One region of the Thioalkalivibrio versutus genome, then DNA from elsewhere that is predicted to be linked to it. Evidence: predicted binding sites of a transcription regulator. Region 1 holds the regulator's gene; each other region holds the start of a gene.
The links. The regulator FliA, encoded in region 1, starts transcription of late flagellar genes. The targets are predictions, from matches to a motif close to GCTAAAGTTNNNNNNNNNNCNGCCGATA.
Positions count from the first base shown of each region.

Region 2: TVD_RS09890 (putative motility protein) is a predicted target of FliA. The motif match lies at 1,516-1,543, and genes of this name have one in related genera.
Region 3: flgM (flagellar biosynthesis anti-sigma factor FlgM) is a predicted target of FliA. The motif match lies at 1,867-1,894, and genes of this name have one in related genera.
Region 4: TVD_RS05310 (methyl-accepting chemotaxis protein) is a predicted target of FliA. The motif match lies at 706-733, and genes of this name have one in related genera.

Region 1 is NZ_CP011367.1:1,370,941-1,375,326, forward strand. Features, by position in the region: gene TVD_RS06330 (MinD/ParA family protein) at 1-666, shown strand, start outside; gene TVD_RS06335 (RNA polymerase sigma factor FliA) at 663-1,430, shown strand; gene cheY (chemotaxis response regulator CheY) at 1,472-1,852, shown strand; gene TVD_RS06345 (protein phosphatase CheZ) at 1,948-2,724, shown strand; gene TVD_RS06350 (chemotaxis protein CheA) at 2,769-4,386, shown strand, end outside.
Region 2 is NZ_CP011367.1:2,139,905-2,144,290, forward strand. Features, by position in the region: gene TVD_RS09880 (CDP-alcohol phosphatidyltransferase family protein) at 1-138, shown strand, start outside; gene TVD_RS09885 (YceI family protein) at 131-769, shown strand; gene TVD_RS09890 (putative motility protein) at 1,238-1,450, opposite strand; gene TVD_RS09895 (class I SAM-dependent methyltransferase) at 1,685-2,317, opposite strand; gene TVD_RS09900 (uracil-xanthine permease family protein) at 2,690-4,386, shown strand, end outside.
Region 3 is NZ_CP011367.1:1,708,215-1,712,600, forward strand. Features, by position in the region: gene TVD_RS07920 (chemotaxis protein CheV) at 1-591, opposite strand, end outside; gene flgA (flagellar basal body P-ring formation chaperone FlgA) at 1,114-1,791, shown strand; gene flgM (flagellar biosynthesis anti-sigma factor FlgM) at 1,931-2,245, shown strand; gene TVD_RS07935 (flagella synthesis protein FlgN) at 2,261-2,746, shown strand; gene TVD_RS07940 (flagellar brake protein) at 2,829-3,545, shown strand; tRNA gene TVD_RS07945 (tRNA-Pro) at 3,623-3,699, opposite strand; gene TVD_RS07950 (MerR family transcriptional regulator) at 3,951-4,307, opposite strand; gene TVD_RS07955 (integration host factor subunit alpha) at 4,291-4,386, opposite strand, start outside.
Region 4 is NZ_CP011367.1:1,135,801-1,140,186, forward strand. Features, by position in the region: gene TVD_RS05310 (methyl-accepting chemotaxis protein) at 756-1,985, shown strand; gene TVD_RS05315 (DUF255 domain-containing protein) at 2,089-3,642, opposite strand; gene TVD_RS05320 (phosphate-starvation-inducible protein PsiE) at 3,758-4,222, shown strand.

The DNA.
Region 1 (4,386 bases):
CTGTTGCTCGGGATGCGCCCGGAGCGCACCCTGCACGACCTGGTGACCGGCGCCGTGGACAGCCTGGACGATGTCCTGGTTCAGGGGCCGGACGGGGTGAAGGTGGTCCCGTCGGCCTCCGGTATCGCGGCGATGGCGAATCTTACGCCGGCCGAGCACGCGGGGCTGATCCATGCCTTCAGCGCCTACCGCAAGCCGCTGGATGTCCTGATCGTGGACACTGCTGCAGGCCTGCAGGAGTCGGTGACTTCGTTCTGCCGGGCGGTACAGGAGACCCTTGTGGTGGTCTGCGACGAGCCGGCTTCGATTACCGATGCCTATGCCCTGATCAAGGTGCTGCATCGTGACCACGGGCTGCGGCGTTTCCGCATGGTCACCAACATGGTCAGCGGACGCGAGGGTGCGGAGCGGCTGATGCAGAAACTCAATACCGTCTGTGGCAATTACCTGCCGGAGGTGGTCCTGGATCTGGCCGGCTATATCCCGATGGACGAACATCTGCGCAAGTCCGTGCAGAAAAGGGCACCGGTGGTTCAGCAGTATCCCGGCAGTCCGGCCGGCAAGGCGTTTGCCGAACTGGCACGCACGGTGGACCGCTGGCCGGTTGGTGGGGGTGACCACGGGGGCGTCGGGTTCTTCGTGGAACGAATGCTGCAGAGTGCATGATGACGACGCGTAATCGACTTTCCGGCTACCAGGCGACGTCCACCGCGACCGGTGGACACGAGAAGTTGATTGCCGATCACGTTGAACTGGTGCATCGCATCGCGCACCACCTGATGGCCCGTCTGCCGGCCTCGGTCCAGGTCGATGATCTGATCCAGGCCGGCATGATCGGCCTTCTGGAGGCGGCGCGGCAGTTCGAGGGCGGGCAGGGGGCGACCTTTGCCACCTACGCCGGAATCCGCATCCGCGGTGCGATGATCGACGAATTGCGTCGCAGTGACTGGACGCCGCGTTCGGTGCACCGCAACAGCCGGCGTATTGCCGCCGCGATCCAGAGTGTCGAGGCCCGTGAGGGGCGTGCGGCGCGTGGGAGCGAAGTGGCGGCCGAGCTGGACGTGGCGATCGATGACTATTACGACATGCTCAAGGACCATGCCGGGGCCCATCTGTTTGCGCTGGACGATCTGGGTGGCGGGGATGACGGGGCCGATCGTGTGATCGAGGGGCAGGAAGTCTCTCCGTCGCGTAGCCTTGAGGCTGGCGAGTTTCGCGAGGAGTTGGCCGAGGCCCTTGGGGATCTGCCTGAACGCGAACGCCTGGTGCTGTCGCTGTATTACACCGAAGAACTGAATCTGCGCGAGATCGGGGCTGTTCTGGGCGTGACCGAGTCGCGCGTGAGCCAGATTCGCAGCCAGGCGGTCATCCGGCTGCGCGCGCGCATGGGGTCGTGGCTCGAAGACGGCACGGCTTTGCAGTTATTCTAAAACTCACCTTACGAATCCCGGAGTGACGTGTGGACAAGGGAATGAAAATTCTCATCGTGGACGATTTTTCCACGATGCGGCGCATTATCAAGAACCTCTTGCGCGATCTTGGCTTCAATAATACGCAGGAAGCCGACGACGGCAGCACCGCGCTGCCGATGCTGCAAAATGGTGATTTCGACTTCCTGATTACCGACTGGAACATGCCCAATATGCCGGGCATCGACCTGCTGAAGGCCGTCCGGGCGGATGCCAACCTGAAGTCGATGCCGGTGCTGATGGTGACGGCCGAGGCCAAGCGCGACCAGATCGTGGAGGCTGCGGAGGCAGGTGTGAACGGTTACGTGGTCAAGCCGTTTACCGCCGAAACGCTGAAGGAAAAGATCGACAAGATCTTCGAACGTATTGAAGCACAGGGCTAAGCATCGCCCAGTGATGAATACGGACGACGTCCGTCTCGCTTGCGCGGGTAGACGTGACCCGGCTCCTTCGGCGCCGTACCAGCAAGAGGCTCCTCATGACTGAACAGGAACACCCCCCACGCGACGGCCAGCTCGAGCTGGCCCGGCAACTGGTGCAGACGCTCGAGGCGGGCGACGACGCGGCGGCACGCGCGCTGGTGCAGGATCTAGCGCGTCCTTACGACCGCGAGCTCTTCGACGAACTGGGCAAGCTGACGCGCGACCTTCACGAGGCCTTGCAAAGCTTCCGTGGCGACTCGCGCCTGGTAGAGCTGACCCAGGCGGAGATCCCGGATGCGAAGGAACGCCTGAACTACGTGGTCACCATGACCGAGCAGGCCGCGCACGCCACGATGGGCGCCATCGAATCGAGCCTGCCGATCGCCGAGTCGTTCAGCCAGCAGGCGGCCGACTTGACCGCCAAATGGACGCGCTTTCGCAACCGGCAGCTCTCGGTGGACGAATTCCGCGATTTCGCGCGTGAGCTGGACAGCTTCTTCGGGCAGGCGGGCGAGGACGCCGAGGAATTGCGGCGGCTGCTCTCCGAGGTGTTGATGGCACAAAGTTATCAGGACATTACCGGCCAGGTGATTCGCCGCGTGATCCAGCTGGTGACCGACCTCGAAGAGAACCTCGTTACCCTGATTCGGCTCTCCAGCGGGCGCATGGAGCAGGTCGAAGCGGCCGAAGCGTCCCTGGAGCGTGGCGAAGAAGACCGCGAGGCGGACCGCAAGGGCCACGGCCCCAGTGTGCCCAAGACTCAAGATTCCAGCGCAGATGTCGTTCAAGGACAGGACGAGGTGGACGATCTGCTATCAAGCCTGGGCTTCTAGCAGTGCCCCCCATACGACTGGCGCCACGGGACCGGAGAGACTGAATGGCCATCGACCCCAATGACGAAATCCTTCAGGACTTCCTGATCGAGGCCGGGGAACTGCTGGAGGGGCTCAACGAGCAACTCATCGACCTGGAACAGAATCCGGACGACCGGGATCTGTTGAATGCGGTCTTTCGAAGCTTCCACACCATCAAGGGGGGCGCCGGGTTCTTGAGCCTGGATCCGCTGGTGACGGTGTGTCATCACGCCGAGGACGTCTTCAATCTGCTGCGCAACGGCGAACGCCGGGCCGATAGCCATCTGATGGACACCATGCTCCGCGTGCTGGACTCCCTGAACGTCATGTTCGGGGATCTGCGCTCCGGCGTGGACCCGACCCCCGCCGATGCCGCGGTGGTCGAGGACCTGCGGCGCATGGCAAAAAACGAAGACGTGGCCGGAGATACCGCCACGGCGCCGCCCGCGCCTGAACCGGAGCCCGTCCCCGAGCCCGTCCCCGAGCCACAGGCCTCGGCCCCCGGCGACGCCATGGTGGGCGGCGGGGAGGAGATCACGGACGACGAGTTCGAGGCCCTGCTGGATACGTTGCATGGTGACGGCGCCCCGGCACCCGTGGACGCGGCCGTGTCGGGCGGCGCCGGGGCCAGCGACGACTCGGGCGGTGATCTGATCAGCGACGACGAGTTCGAGAATTTGTTGGACGAGTTGCAGGCCAAGGGCGGGGGTCAGGCATCGCCCGAACCGGCTGCGGATCCACTGCCGACCGAGCCCGCGGCCGCGGCGCCCGAGCCGGAAAAAGCAGTAGCGCCGGAGCCGGCTGCCGCCGGTGGGCAGGGCGGTGGTGGTGCCCGCGCCGGCGGGGCCGAGGCCGGGGGGCGCCCGGCTCCACAGGGCGAGACCTCCGTGCGTGTGGATACCGAGCGGCTGGACGAGATCATGAACCTGGTGGGCGAGCTGGTTCTGGTGCGAAACCGGCTGAGCATGCTGCGTTCGCAGCATGTCGACGACGAACTGGGCAAGGCGATCAGTTCGCTGGCACTGGTGACCTCCGACCTGCAGACCTCGGTGATGAAGACCCGCATGCAGCCGGTGAAGAAGGTCTTCAATCGCTTCCCTCGAGTGATCCGCGATCTGTCGCGGAATCTGGGCAAGGAGATCGAACTGGAGATCTTCGGCGAGGAAACCGACCTCGACAAGAATCTGGTCGAGGCCCTGTCCGATCCGCTGGTGCATCTGGTGCGGAATGCTGTGGACCATGGCATCGAGACGCCAGATGTGCGCGAGGCGGCGGGCAAGCCGCGCAAGGGTACGGTCGTGCTCGGCGCGGCCCAGGAGGGCGATCACATCGCACTGCTGATCAAGGACGACGGCGGTGGCATGGACCCACAGGCCCTGCGGCGCAAGGTGGTGGAGAAGGGGCTGATGGAGCCCGCGATGGCCGAACGGATGACCGATCGCGAGGCCTTCAACGTCATCTTTATGGCCGGATTCTCCACCAAGACCGAGATCTCGGACGTCTCCGGCCGCGGGGTTGGCATGGACGTCGTCAAGACCAAGATCTCGCAGCTCAACGGCACCATCGAGATTGATTCCGAGATCGGCGTAGGGACCACGCTGCGGGTGAAGCTGCCCCTGACCCTGGCGATCCTGCCCGCGC
Region 2 (4,386 bases), 770 kb from region 1:
CTGTTGATACTGATCCCCGGCCTGCCCGCCAGCGCCGCGATCACGATTGCCCTGACCGGCCTGCTGGCCCTCGGCCTGTCCTTTGCCGTGGATATCCACTGGCTCTACCGCCACCGACCGGAGGTGTGTCATGACTGACGCCCGCAACCACCGCTTTTCCAGCCGCCTGCGCTCCGCGCTCCTGACCTGCCTGCTGACCGCAACCTTCGCCCTGCCCGCTGCAGCCCTGGCCGATGCCGACCGCTGGGTCATCGACCCCGACCACTTCGCAGTCGGTTTCCTGGTCGATCACGCCGGCTACGCCAAGGTCATGGGCATGTTCCTGGAGGCCGAGGGCGAGTTCACCTTCGACCCGGACTCGGGCGAGCTGGAGGGCGGCTTCTTCGTCATCAAGACCGACAGCGTGTTCACCAACCACGCCGAACGCGACGACCACCTGCGCAACGAGGACTTCCTGCACGTCGAGGAATACCCGGAGATGCGCTTCACCGCCACGCGCTACCAGCCCACCGGCGAGAACACCGGGCGCCTGAGTGGCGGCCTGGAGCTGCTGGGCGAGACCCGCACCATCCATCTCGACGTGACCATCAACAAGGTCGGGCGCTACCCGTTCCCGCTGGGTGGCCTGTTCGGCCGCCCGTACGTGCTGGGGGCGTCGATGCGTGGCAGCTTCGATCGTTCCGATTTCGGCATGACCTACGGCCTGACCCGCGACATCGTTGGCGACGAGGTCGAACTGATGATCGAGTTCGAGGCGCAGCGGCAGTAACGGACGGCCGCCTGAATGGGTTCACCACGAAGCACTCAAAGAGACGAAGGAAACACCGGGGCGTGTAACCACAGAGGGCACCCAAGGCACGGAGCATGGCAGGCTCCCGGCCTGCCGCGCAGGGCGCGACGGCTCTGGATGGAAGACCGCGTGATCGCGGGGTACGGGGGCATCCGGACACAGCGGCTCCGACACCCGGGACCAAAATACTTCCGCGTCATCCCGGCCGTAGCGCAGCGCAGAGCCGGGATCTCCACACGCCGTTCTAGCCCCAACGTACGGGTCACTCATACCGTGGAGATCCCGGATAACCGCTGCGCGGATTCCGGGAGGACGATGTAGGAGGCGCCTGGAGACCCGGGCCCGCACGGGCCTTGAGCCTGGCTGACGCTCGTTGCTAATCAGGAAACGAAAAGGCCCCGGGCAGTAACGCGCCGGGGCCTTGCAGGGCGAAAGGACTGGGGGGCGTCAGGCGGTCGTATTGATGTTGGTGCCCACGTTTGCCGGCAGACCCTGTGTGGCGGCCTGCATCTCGCCAATGTCGGGTAGTGCCTCCAGCATCGACTGAGCGGCCATCTCCTGCGACTCCATCGCCTTCTTCTGCAGGGCCACATCTTTCTGCATGGCCAGCTGCTGCTGGCTTTGCTGGGTGGCCATTGCGGCAATCGCGCTTGCGTCCATCCTGGTACTCCCGGAATCTGAATGTACAGGCCCGCCAGCGCTCAGGAAGACGGACCTGCCCCCGGTGACGGCCGCATCCCGCAAGACTTGAGCCTCCATGCACGATTTTTTCGCACGCGGGAGAATTTTCAACGCACAACTGCACGAACGACGATCAGCACCGGAACTCTCGTCGCCGATCCTTCCCCTTCTTCGCGCCTGCGTGCCCTTCGTGGTGAACAAGGCCCTCGACCTTCAATCAGTCTTCCCGGCGTTGCGCCCGGCAGGAGGATCTTCGGGCGCTCGGCAGACCCGCGCGGCAAAGCGCCGCATCACGCCACGGGCCACGCGATCCTCGGGTTCGATGCAGAACCCGGCCTGCTCCACCGCGGCCTCGGTATCGCGATTGGGATGGCAACCGCCAGTGACGCAGGTCCAGGCCGGCTGCACCCGGTCCTGGGCCCGTCCCAGCAGCGGGCGGGTGTGGCGCACATGCTCCAGCATGCGCAACGCGCCGCCGTCTGCCAGCACCCGGCGCACCTCGCCCAGGGCCCGCGGCGGGTCCTGGACGCTGCAGAAAACCAGGCCGGAGACCACGCTATCGAACACCCCATCCGCAAATGGCAGCGCCTCGGCCTTCGCCACCACCAGCGGGACCGCCGGCGCACGGCGTCGCGCCCTCCGCAGCGCGGCCAGGTCCGGATCCATGCCGATCACTTGCGTCGGATCCGCGTATAGCGGCAGATCGCGCCCGGTCCCGCACCCGACCTCCAGCACCCGGCCTTCGGCGCCCTCGACAAGACGCCGTCGCCAGCGGCGCAGCCCCAGAAGATCGGCACCGGCCATCAGGCCGTCATACAGCCAGGGGATCTGTTCAAGACCGCGCATCACGCCTCCACAAAGAACCCGAAAAATGAATGAACCTCGGCGGGATCGCCGTGCCCATCTGAAAATGTGACAGCCACCACACTCTTTCAGCCGCTGGCAGGAACCTGTTTCCACACCGCCTGTCCACTTATACAAGTTGCGGAAATCATCGGCTCGTGGCAACGGCAGCCGATGACCCGCCGTTCAGATCACAACCCTCCATCACACGGGTGTCTGAACGATCTTGGGCCCGGCCATTGCGCCGGGTCTTTTTTTGTCTGGTTGCCCGTCCCCAACGACTCGCGGGCAACGCCCAACCAAAACCTCCTGGGCTCCCGACACCACGTGGCTGTTATGATTGCGCGCTTTCGCCAACCGCGCCCAGGGGGCACCGTGGCCGAAGCTTCCCAGTCGAAGATCATCTATGAGGTGGACGATCACCCGCCTCCGGTCAAATGCACAATCAGTGCGCTGCAGAGCCTGTTGTTGGTCGCACCGGCCATCATCATCGCCCCCCTGATCCTGGCCCGCGCCATCGGTCTCGATCTGGCCGCGACCCAGTGGACCGTATTCGCCGCCCTCATCGGCAGCGCGCTTGCCACACTGATTCAGGTCCGCCGCGTCGGCCCGATCGGATCGGGCTACCTGATCTTCATGGGGACCTCGACCGCCTACCTGGCCGTGGGCATCGAGGCCGCCCTGGTCGGCGGCATGGCGCTGGTCGGCACCCTTGCAGTGCTGTCGGCCCCGGTACAGTTTCTGTTCGCGCGCTATCTCGGGCTATTCCGCCGCATCATCACGCCCACCGTCAGTGGGGTCGTGATCATGCTGGTGGTGCTCGGCGTAATCCCCACCACAGCCGACATGATGCAGGGTGAAGGAGACTACGAGGGGACCTGGCGGGCGCTGGTGGTGGCCCTGTTCACACTCGGGTTCACCATTCTCGTGGCGGTCTTCGGCGGACGCCTGCTGCGGCTGTGGGCGCCCATCATGGGACTGGGCTCCGGGATCGTGGTCGCGATGATCTTCGGCGTCACGGATTTCTCGGAGGTCACCGAGGCCGCCTGGTTCGGCCTGCCGCCGCTGGAATGGCCCGGCTTTTATTTCGAGTTCTCGCCCACCTGGTTCACGCTGCTTCTGACCTTCGCGATCGTGACCCTGGTCGGAGCGGTGGAGTCCATTGGCGATACCCAGGTCGCGCAGCGCAACTCCTACCGCACCCCGCGCAAGATCGACCACGACCGCGTGCGCGGCGGGCTGTATGCGGACGGCCTGGGCAACATGATCGCCGGCAGCCTGGGCACACTGCCCAACACGACCTATGGCATTGGCGTCTCCTCGATCGAGCTGACCGGCATGGCCGCCCGCCGGGTCGGCTACTACTTCGCCGCCTTTCTCGCGCTGATCGCGCTGATTCCCAAGCTCAACATGCTGATGATCTCGCTGCCAGGCCCCGTCTTCGGCGCGTTCCTGCTCATTTTGCTGGCCCTGTTGTTCGTCGCGGGGATCCGCCTGTGCGCCCAGGACGGCCTCAACTACCAGAGCGGGCTGATCATCGGTGTCGCCTTCTCGACGGGTTTCATCTTCCAGAACGAACTGTTTTTTCACCACCTGATCCCGGAGGCGCTGAGCCCGTTTCTGAATAACGGCGTCTCCACCGGCGGCACGGTGGCGGTGGCACTCAGCATGATCTTCAACCTGCGGCCCCGCCCGCATCGACGCGCGACCTTCGAGCCCGAGGCGGATTCCCTGCCACAGGTCCATGCCATGGCGCAGGAATTCGGCGAAAGCCTGAGCCTGCCGGAAAAGCAATCGGTCAAACTGCAGATCGCCCTGGAGGAGGTCTTCATGCATCTGTCCGAGCAGGCAGCCCGCGAGCCGGGACGCAGCCGGCCGGTCGATGTACGTCTGGAACGCGAAGGCGAGACGCTGGCGGTGGAAATGATCGATCGCACCGCCGCGGCCGAGGTCGACGAGGCCGCGCTGCGCGAGGCACGCCAGTGGACGGCCAGCGACGAACAATCGCTGCGCGAGCTGGGCCTTTACCTGCTGAACAGCCTGGCGCAGGACGTTCGCCACATGCGCATGGC
Region 3 (4,386 bases), 340 kb from region 1:
CCCCTCGATCTGCTTGCGCGCCACCACCGAGTCATCGACGATCACAACCTTGCGCCCGCTGGCCTCGCGGGCATTCTCGCGGATGGATGGCGATATCTCGCTGGGCAGCGGGTTCACGATGGAGAGCACCCGTTCGACATCGATAATCTCGACCAGCTTGTTGTCGATCTCCGTGACGGCCACCAGGAAGGATTCGCGCCCGGTTCCGCGCGGGGGCGACTTCACGTCCTGCCAGTTCACGTTGACGATACGGTCCACGGCCGACACCCAGAAGCCCTGCACCGAACGATTGAACTCGGTGACCACCACCTTCTGCTCCCCGTTGTCGACCGCCCCGACGGCGCCACGCAGGCCCATCGCTCGCGCCAGGTCAATGATTGGCACGGTACCGCCACGCAACGTCGCCACCCCGCGTACCACGCTCATGGAGCCGGGAATCTGACGCAGCGGCGGCGACGGAATCACCTCGCGGACCTTGAAGACATTGATCCCGAAGGTCTGCGACCCGCCCAGATGGAACAGCAGAAGCTCCATGCGGTTCTGCCCCACCAACTGGGTTCGCTGATTCACATCGTCAATGAATTGACTCATCGTGCCGCTCTCCTTGCCCCGATTGCTCTTAGCACCGGACAGGCCTCAAAGGCCAAGTGTGCACCGCGCAACCCCGGCCTGTCATTTGCATTTGCGTGCATGCGCCTTCTGACGCCGCCTCATGGCCATAACGGCCGCCCGCGACGGGCCTTGAATGTGCGCGTGGCGCGGGATGCCCATTCATTGGCACGACATCTGCATGTTTTTGCGTACTGAAACCGCTCGCGACTCGCTCGACATCGACGCAAGATCCGCCAAATCCGAGCCATTCGCGCACAGTCCGACGCCCGCACCGAACTGGCTGCGCAGGACAGGACCAAACAGGACCGCGACATGAACCAGCGCCGACCCATTTCAGAATTTTCTTCCGCTGCCAGGAAGACGCTGATCCGTTCGCTCATTCGCGTTGGGGCCTCATTCGTTCCAGGAAAAGGCGGGCCCTCCGGTGCCTCGCCAGCGAGCGTGATCGACTCGAGCGCAAACGTGCGAGCCATTCCGCGTCTCCTTGCCGGAGTCACCCTCTTGTTCACCCTGGTACTGCTGTCTACCAGCGCCCGGGCCGAAGTCCACCCGGTTGACGACATCCGTCTCGCCGCCGAGCAGTTCCTGATTCAGGAACTGGGCGTTACCGATACCGAGAAGGATGTTTCCATCGAGATTGGTCAGCTCGACAAGCGTCTGCGCCTCGTCCCCTGCACGGACGGCCTGGAAGCGCGTTTCCCACCCGGCGGGCGGCGTGACGGCAACACCGCTGTCCATATCCAGTGTGCCGGCCCGGTGACCTGGCAGTTATACGTGCCGGCGACGGTCGAACGTTACGCCGAAGTGCTGGTTGCGAACCGCACCCTGCCGCGCCAGCACACCCTCTCGGCGGGCGACCTGCGTTTCCAGCGAATCGAGACCTCGCGCCATGCCGGCAGTTATCATGAGGAAAAGAATGCCCTGATCGGCCAACAGACCCGGCGCAGCATCCGCCCGGGTCAGATCATCGGAACCCAGCACGTGAGCCCGCGCGAGATCATCAGTCGCGGCCAACGGGTTACCATCCTGGCAGAGAACGGCTCAATCGCCATCCGCATGCAGGGCGAAGCGCTGGAGAACGGGACGCTGGGCGAACGAATCCGCGTCAAGAACGCATCCTCCGGGCGCGTCGTCGAAGGCGAAATCCAGGCCTCCGGCCACATCCGGGTAGCGCTTTGAGGTCTCGCCCCACCAGGCACGCCAACGATCTTCGAGGCGGACTGTGAAGCCCGTTACACTTTTCCGCCCCCGAGGCCTACAGTTTCAGCAACGCTGGCCGTAAACAATTGCAGCACAGTTACAACGACAGGAAGGCATCATGGATATCAAGGGCCTCAATACGAACAGCCTGCGCCCCGACAGCCAGAACCCCGGGGTAAAGGGTCGCGACGAGTCCGGCAACACGGCAAGCCGTGCCCCGGCCTCCGGTAACGCATCGACGGCAAACAATGATTCGGTCACGCTCACCGGGGCCGCCCAGGCAATGAATGCCGCGGCCGGCGCGGGTGACACCGCCCCCTTCGACGCCGCCCGCGTTGCCGAACTGCGCGAGGCGATCTCCAGCGGCAACTATCCAGTGGACAACCAGCAGCTGGCCGATCGCATGATCGACCTCGAAAGCCTGCTGCGCTAACCCGGTCTATCGCCCATGAATGCCGACGCGCACCATAAACTGCAACGCTCGCTCGAGACCTCAATCCGGCTGGCTCATCAGCTGGAAGAAAGTCTGCTAAAGGAGACGCGCGCGGTCGAAGCGCGCCAACCCGATACGCTGCAGGACGTGGTGACCGGCAAGCAGACCCTGCTGCATGAACTGGAAACCGAGACCCGCAACCAGCAAGGCCTGGTCGAGGCCGCCGGCGAGGCCTTCAGCCCCGAGGGCGTCGCGCGCCTGTTCTCGAAGATGGACGATGGCGTCGTACTGAACGACCTGTGGCAAGCCCTGCGCCAGTCCATCGAACGCTGCGACACTCTGAATCAGGGCAATGCGCGCCTGATCGACCGTGACCGCCAGCGCGTGGAACTCTCCATGCAGATCCTTCGCGGCGAGGAAACCGGCCCCGCGGCTACCTACGACCCGTATGGCCGCGCCCGGCCCGGAAACCGCGGCGGACGCCAGATCACCCAGGCCTGAGAGGCCGATGCTGGTGGAGGCTGGCTTTTCGCGGCATCCACCAGTACCTTGCGTCCTCACACCTTCCTAACACTTCGGACGCATGGACGACACGGACTATACCGTCGATAAGCCGGACCGGATTGCCGGCATCCTCAAGGACCTCGACCACAAGCTCACCGTCGTGAGCGTTCGCGTGGATACCGACGGCCCCCTGTACACCTCGGCCCTGGTCCGTCTGGACCCAGCCGCCAAGGAACTCTTTCTCGACGAGCTGACCCCGCCTCGCGCGCACCAGCAGGTTCAGGCCGGCATGGACTTGCGCGTCTTCGCGGCGCTGCGCGGGGTTGCAGTGCGATTCGGCACGCATGTGACACGCATCGAGCAGGAGCAAAAAGGCGCGCTCTACGTCTGCACCTATCCGGAAACTCTGTACTACCTGCAACGCCGCGAAACGTTCCGCGTGCACATCCCGATGGCCCAGCGGCCTCAGATCGAACTCCATGCAAAGGCCTGGAAGGATCCCGTGATTGGCGAGGTTGCCGACCTCTCTGCCCAGGGCATGTGCATCGAGTTGTCCACCACCCTTCTGGATGCGCTTGAGGACCAGGCGAACCTGGCCTTCGAGAACCTCCTGCTCCCCGATGTCAGTGAACGCCTTTCCGGGGACCTGCGGCTGGCCAACCGTCGCCGCAGCACGCGTGATGGCTTTGAGTTTGCAGGCTTCGAGATCGTCGGAATGACCCAGTGGATGGAACGCCAGACCAACATCGCCCTGCTCCATTACCAGCGCGAGGCACGCCGCCGCTCGATGGATTGAGCCCAGGCGACGCCGCCACCTGCAACTCCGAACACAAAAAAGGCCGCTTCAAGCGGCCTTTTTTGATCATTCCTGTTTGGTCGGGACGGCAGGATTTGAACCTGCGACCCTCTGCACCCCATGCAGATGCGCTACCAGACTGCGCCACGCCCCGAAGCCGCGAACTATATCCGATTCCCCGCCTTCACGAAAGCATCGGCCACCCCATTGCTGCGAGATCCGTGCGGACCATTCGTGCCACGTACACCGAGAGTGGCGTATTGATGCGATTCGCTACGCTCATCGCATCCTACAGAGTGGGAATTTCGAATTGGAGTTGGGTTCAGACGGACACCGTAGGATGCGACGAGCGTAGCGAATCGCATCAACACAACGCCCGGAAGCCACCCCCGCAGGGTCGGAGCCTCAGGCGCGCAACACGCGCAGAACCGACTCGAGCTCGGAGATGGTGTCCTGGATGATCTGCTGGGCCTGCTGACGATCACCCTTGGCTTCGTCGCCGGAGAGCTTCTGACGGGCACCATTGATGGTGTAGCCCTCTTCGTACAGCAATGCGCGAATCTGACGAATCAGGATCACGTCCTGACGCTGGTAGTAGCGGCGGTTGCCGCGCCGCTTGACCGGCTCCAGCATCGGGAATTCCTGCTCCCAGTACCGCAGCACATGCGGCTTGACCTGGCACAGCTCCGCGACTTCGCCGATGGTGAAGTAGCGCTTGCCCGGGATGGCGGGCAGTTCCTGGTGGTTACTCGCCTCCAGCATAGCTCTCTACCCGCTCGCGCAGTTTCTGTCCCGGCCGGAAGGTCACCACACGACGCGCGGAGACCGGAATCTCTTCGCC
Region 4 (4,386 bases), 240 kb from region 1:
CCCGCGGTCCCGAGTCTCGGGCCCGCGGGTTTTTTGTGTCTGGGTATCGGGGGTGAGGCGAGCGCCCGCTCAAGGGCTTTATTCACCACGAAGCGCACGAAGAAGGTCAAGGCCAAAGGCCTATCAACTCAGAGGACGCAGAGAAAGGACGAATTCTGTCTGGAACGTCTGTTAGCCATGGCCGCTGGCCCCACGGCTGAAACCAAGCGAGCCCCATCCTTCACGTTGAAAGCCTTTTCATCCTCTCCGTGAGCTCCGTGTCCTCTGTGGCGCAATCGCCCTTGATCTTCTTCGTGTCTTCATGCGCTTCGTGGTGAGACGATTTCCTGATTAGCGATAAGAGTCAGCCAGTGCCGGGGGTCCTTCGGGGGGCGTGCATGGCCCGCCCCGGGGCACTTGGATCCAGGCCTTGTTGGGGATGTCACCATCGCGGAGCGCCTTAGCCCTGCCTGGTCATCCCGGCCGGAGCGAAGCGAAGAGCCGGGATCTCCCCCGTCGGGGCAACCCCCAACCGCAGAGATCCCGGATAACCGCTACGCGGTTTCCGGGATGACCAAGCTGGGGGCGGCTGGAAACCCGGGCTGGCACGGTCATTGGGCCTGGCTGATGATTATTGCTAATCAGGAGCGATTTTTGGCTTGTGTTGGGACATGAGGTTGACCCGGATCAAGACGATAGGGGCGGGGCGGATGGATACTGTGTCGGGCTCAAGACCGGGATCGGCTGGTCGTTAAGAGACGGAAAGGAGGGCGTCGATGAAGATTGGACCGTTGGGTGGGCTGCGACTGAAGCTGATTATCCTGGTGATCGTGGTGAGCACCGTGCCGTTGTCCATCATGGGCGGGGTGACCTTCCACACCATGAAGGGTGATCTGGCCGCGGGTGTGGACGCGGCGCTGGTGAGCCAGTTGTGGTGGCTGCTGTGGGTGCTGTGGATCGTGGCGTTCGTGGTGGCGCTGGGTATTGGCTGGTTCTACGCCAATGTGCTGACGCGCCCCATGGAGCGCCTGGCCGAGGGGCTGGAGGCGATCGGCGAGGGCCGTGCGGATCTCGGGCACCGAGTGGAGGTGACGACCGACGACGAGATCGGGCGCACCGGCGCGGCCTTCAACACGGTGATGGGCCGGCTTTCCGGGCTCATTCGCCAGGTTGCCGACGCGGCGGACGGGATTGCCGCCTCGGCGCGGCAGCTGGATGGGCGCAGCAATGAACTGACGCGTGCCACCCACGAACAGCGCGGTGATGTGGAGCAGGTGGTCACGGCGATGAACCAGATGTCTGCCACGGTGCAGGAGGTCGCCAACAACACGCAGAGCACGGCCGAGAGCGCGGGGCAGGCGACGCGTGCGGCGGAAGGCGGGCGCACCGTGGTGCAGGCGACCCAGGGTGCGATCAACACGCTGGCCGGCGAGATTCGTCAGGCGAACAATGTGATCGTGGAACTGAAAGGGGACAGCGACAACATCGGCACGATCCTGCAGGTGATCGAGGAGATCGCCGAGAAGACCAACCTGCTGGCGCTGAACGCGGCCATCGAGGCGGCGCGGGCCGGCGAGGCCGGGCGGGGCTTCGCGGTGGTGGCGGACGAAGTGCGCCACCTGGCACAGCGCACGAACGACTCGACCGGGGAGATCCGCGAGATCATTCAGCGCCTGCAGGGCGGGGCCACCCGCGCGGTGCAGGCGATGGAGGTCAGCCAGCAGCATGCGGAAACCTCCGTGGCGAAGGCGGGCGAGGCCGGCGAGACCCTGGAGTACATCCACGACTCGGTGACCGCCATCGACGACATGACCCGCCAGGTGGCCAGCGCGACCGAGGAGCAAAGCCAGGTGGCGGAAGAGATCAACCGCAACATCCACCACATCAACGATATTGCCGTGCGCAATGCCGACGGGGCGAACGAGATGCAGCAGGCGGTGGAGGCGCTGGAGGCCTTGGCGCAGCAGCTACAGGGCGAGGTTGCGGGGTTCCGTCAACAGGCGTAACGGCCGAGCCAGGCGCAGCGCAGGTTCGGCTCGCCATCCTGGGAAACCGGGGGTGGTGTGTTGTGACGCCGGATAAGCGACCGCAAGGCCTTGCAACGGGGCTTCAGAAGCCCCGGCGCAGGGCGTCGAAGCCCAGAGCGACGTCGTCGGGGTCGGCACCGGGCTCGATGCGCAGGCGTTCCCGCACCATGTTGCGATCGATGTGGGATTCCTCGATGGCGGTGCCCGGCAGACGGTAGAGCCACCAGGCCAGCGCCGCCTGGGTGCGGGTCTCCGACCAGGGTTCCAGGTCGGTGCCGATCCGCTCGGCGTGGGCGCCCAGCTCCTCGTTGAAGAACGGTTCCAGCCGGTCCAGTGCCGCGAGCGGGTCGGGCATCTCCGGTCGCTCGCCGTCCAGTGCCTCCGTGGCGCGCGCCAGCTCCTGGCGGGCGATCTCCGGCCAGATCTGCGAGGGCAGGTAGCCCTCCATCGCCGGGCGACCCGCCGCGGTGATGCCGTGCAGGTAGCCCTGTTCGGTCTGCAGGTAGCGATCCAGCGCCCGAAGGGCCTCGTGTGCCCACTCCAGTGTGTCCCTGTCTTCCAGCACTCGCGCCATGTTGGCGAGGGCGGCGATCGCCTGGCCCGAGGTGTCGGCGTAGGTGTTGCGGTCGACCTGCGGCGGGTCGGTTTGCGTGCGCGTCTCCGGGTCCAGCTGGTAGTAGTCGCGGTCGGCGTACTGGCTGTTGCCGAAGCGGAGCTGGCGGCTGTCCCACAGGTGGTCTTGCAGGTAGTCGCGGATGCCGCGGGCGATCTCGGCGTAACGCTCGTCGCCGGTGGTGTCATGGGCCTCGGAGAACAGCCACAGGAACGCCGCGTTCTGGTCCAGGCGCTTGGAGGTCTCCAGTGCCAGGACGGGGTCGCGCTGGTCCGGATCGTGAAAGAAGAAGAAGCCGCCTTCGACCTCGTCGTAGAGGTCCTCCGCGATCTGGTCGAGTAGCCCGGGCATGCGATCCCGCCACCCTTCGGCGGTGAGCAGGAAGCGATAGGTCCAGGGCTGCGGGCGCTTGCTGAGGGTGCCGAAGGTGGCGCTGCCGCTCAGGCGGTCGGCGCGGGCATCGTAGACCTCGTCGAGCATCTCCATGAAGGCTTCAAGATCGTCGATCGCGGCATCGTCCGGCGTGATCTCGCGACCGGTGACCGAGAACATGTCCCGCTGGGCCACCAGGATGCTCTGCAGGTCGCGGGCATTCACGTGACCGGTAAAGCGGGTCAGCATCTCGTCATCAGAGTTCACGATGACCACGAAGGGCAGGCCGCGGCCACCGTAGCGCCGGAATAGATCTGCACGTTCGTCCAGATCGACCAGGACCGGGATGTAGTGTTGGTCGACGGTGTCCACCACGTCGGGGTTCTCCAGGGACTCGTCCTGGAAGTCGCGGCACCAGGTACACCATTGGCCGTGAAAATAAAAGAAGATGGGCCGCTCGCGTGCCTCGGATTCCTCGAAAAGCTGGCTGTCCCAGTCCTGCCAAGAGATCGCGGAATCGGCGGGGTAGTCCTCAGCGGCGGCCGGCAGAGCGAGCAACAGCAGGACGAGTCCCGCGCCGAGTCCGCATGCGGCGGACCACTGGATGCGGCGTATGGCGGGCAGCTTCTTGATGTCGACGGATCGAGTCATGGCGGGTGCTTCAGATCGTTGTGCCTATTGGTATAGACCAATGGGAGAATTGAGCGTTCGTGCCCGGGGCGGGTGATAGGATGGCCGGACTTATTGGGGCAATTGTGGTGAATGCATGAACGTCGAACGCGCCGGGCGCCGCGCCCTGCATCATGTCGAAGTGGCCGTGCTGGTGGTGATCGCCATCGCCACCGTGATCGCGATCCTGCAGGAGATCGCCACCATGGTCTCGGCGATGTGGGTGGGATTGGCCGACCTGCTGTTGCTGTTCATCTTTCTTGAGGTGCTGGCGATGGTCGGGATCTACTTGCGTTCCGGGCGTCTCCCGGTGCGCCTGCCGATCTACATCGCGATCGTCGCGCTGGCGCGTTACGTGATCATCGACATGAAGGACATGGACGTATGGGAGCTGATCGCGGTGACGGCCGGGGTCCTGATTCTGGCGGGCGCAGTGCTGGTGCTTCGCTACGGGCATGTCCGGCTCCCGTATGACGACGAAGGTCGCATGACGCCGGGGATCGAGGACGATCCGGCGAAGGAGCGCGACGTGCCGAAGGGGCGCTACGGGTCCGATCGATGACGCGGCCGGGTGCAAGCCGGCGGGTGATTCACCTGTTGCCCGGCCTGTGGGCAGCGCCCGAGGGTACGGTGGCCGGGGCGCCTCCGCTCTCTGTGCGACGTCTGGCGCGCTGGCTCGGACGGGCGCGGAGCGGGGTCAGCGGCACGGAAGCACCAGGATGGGAG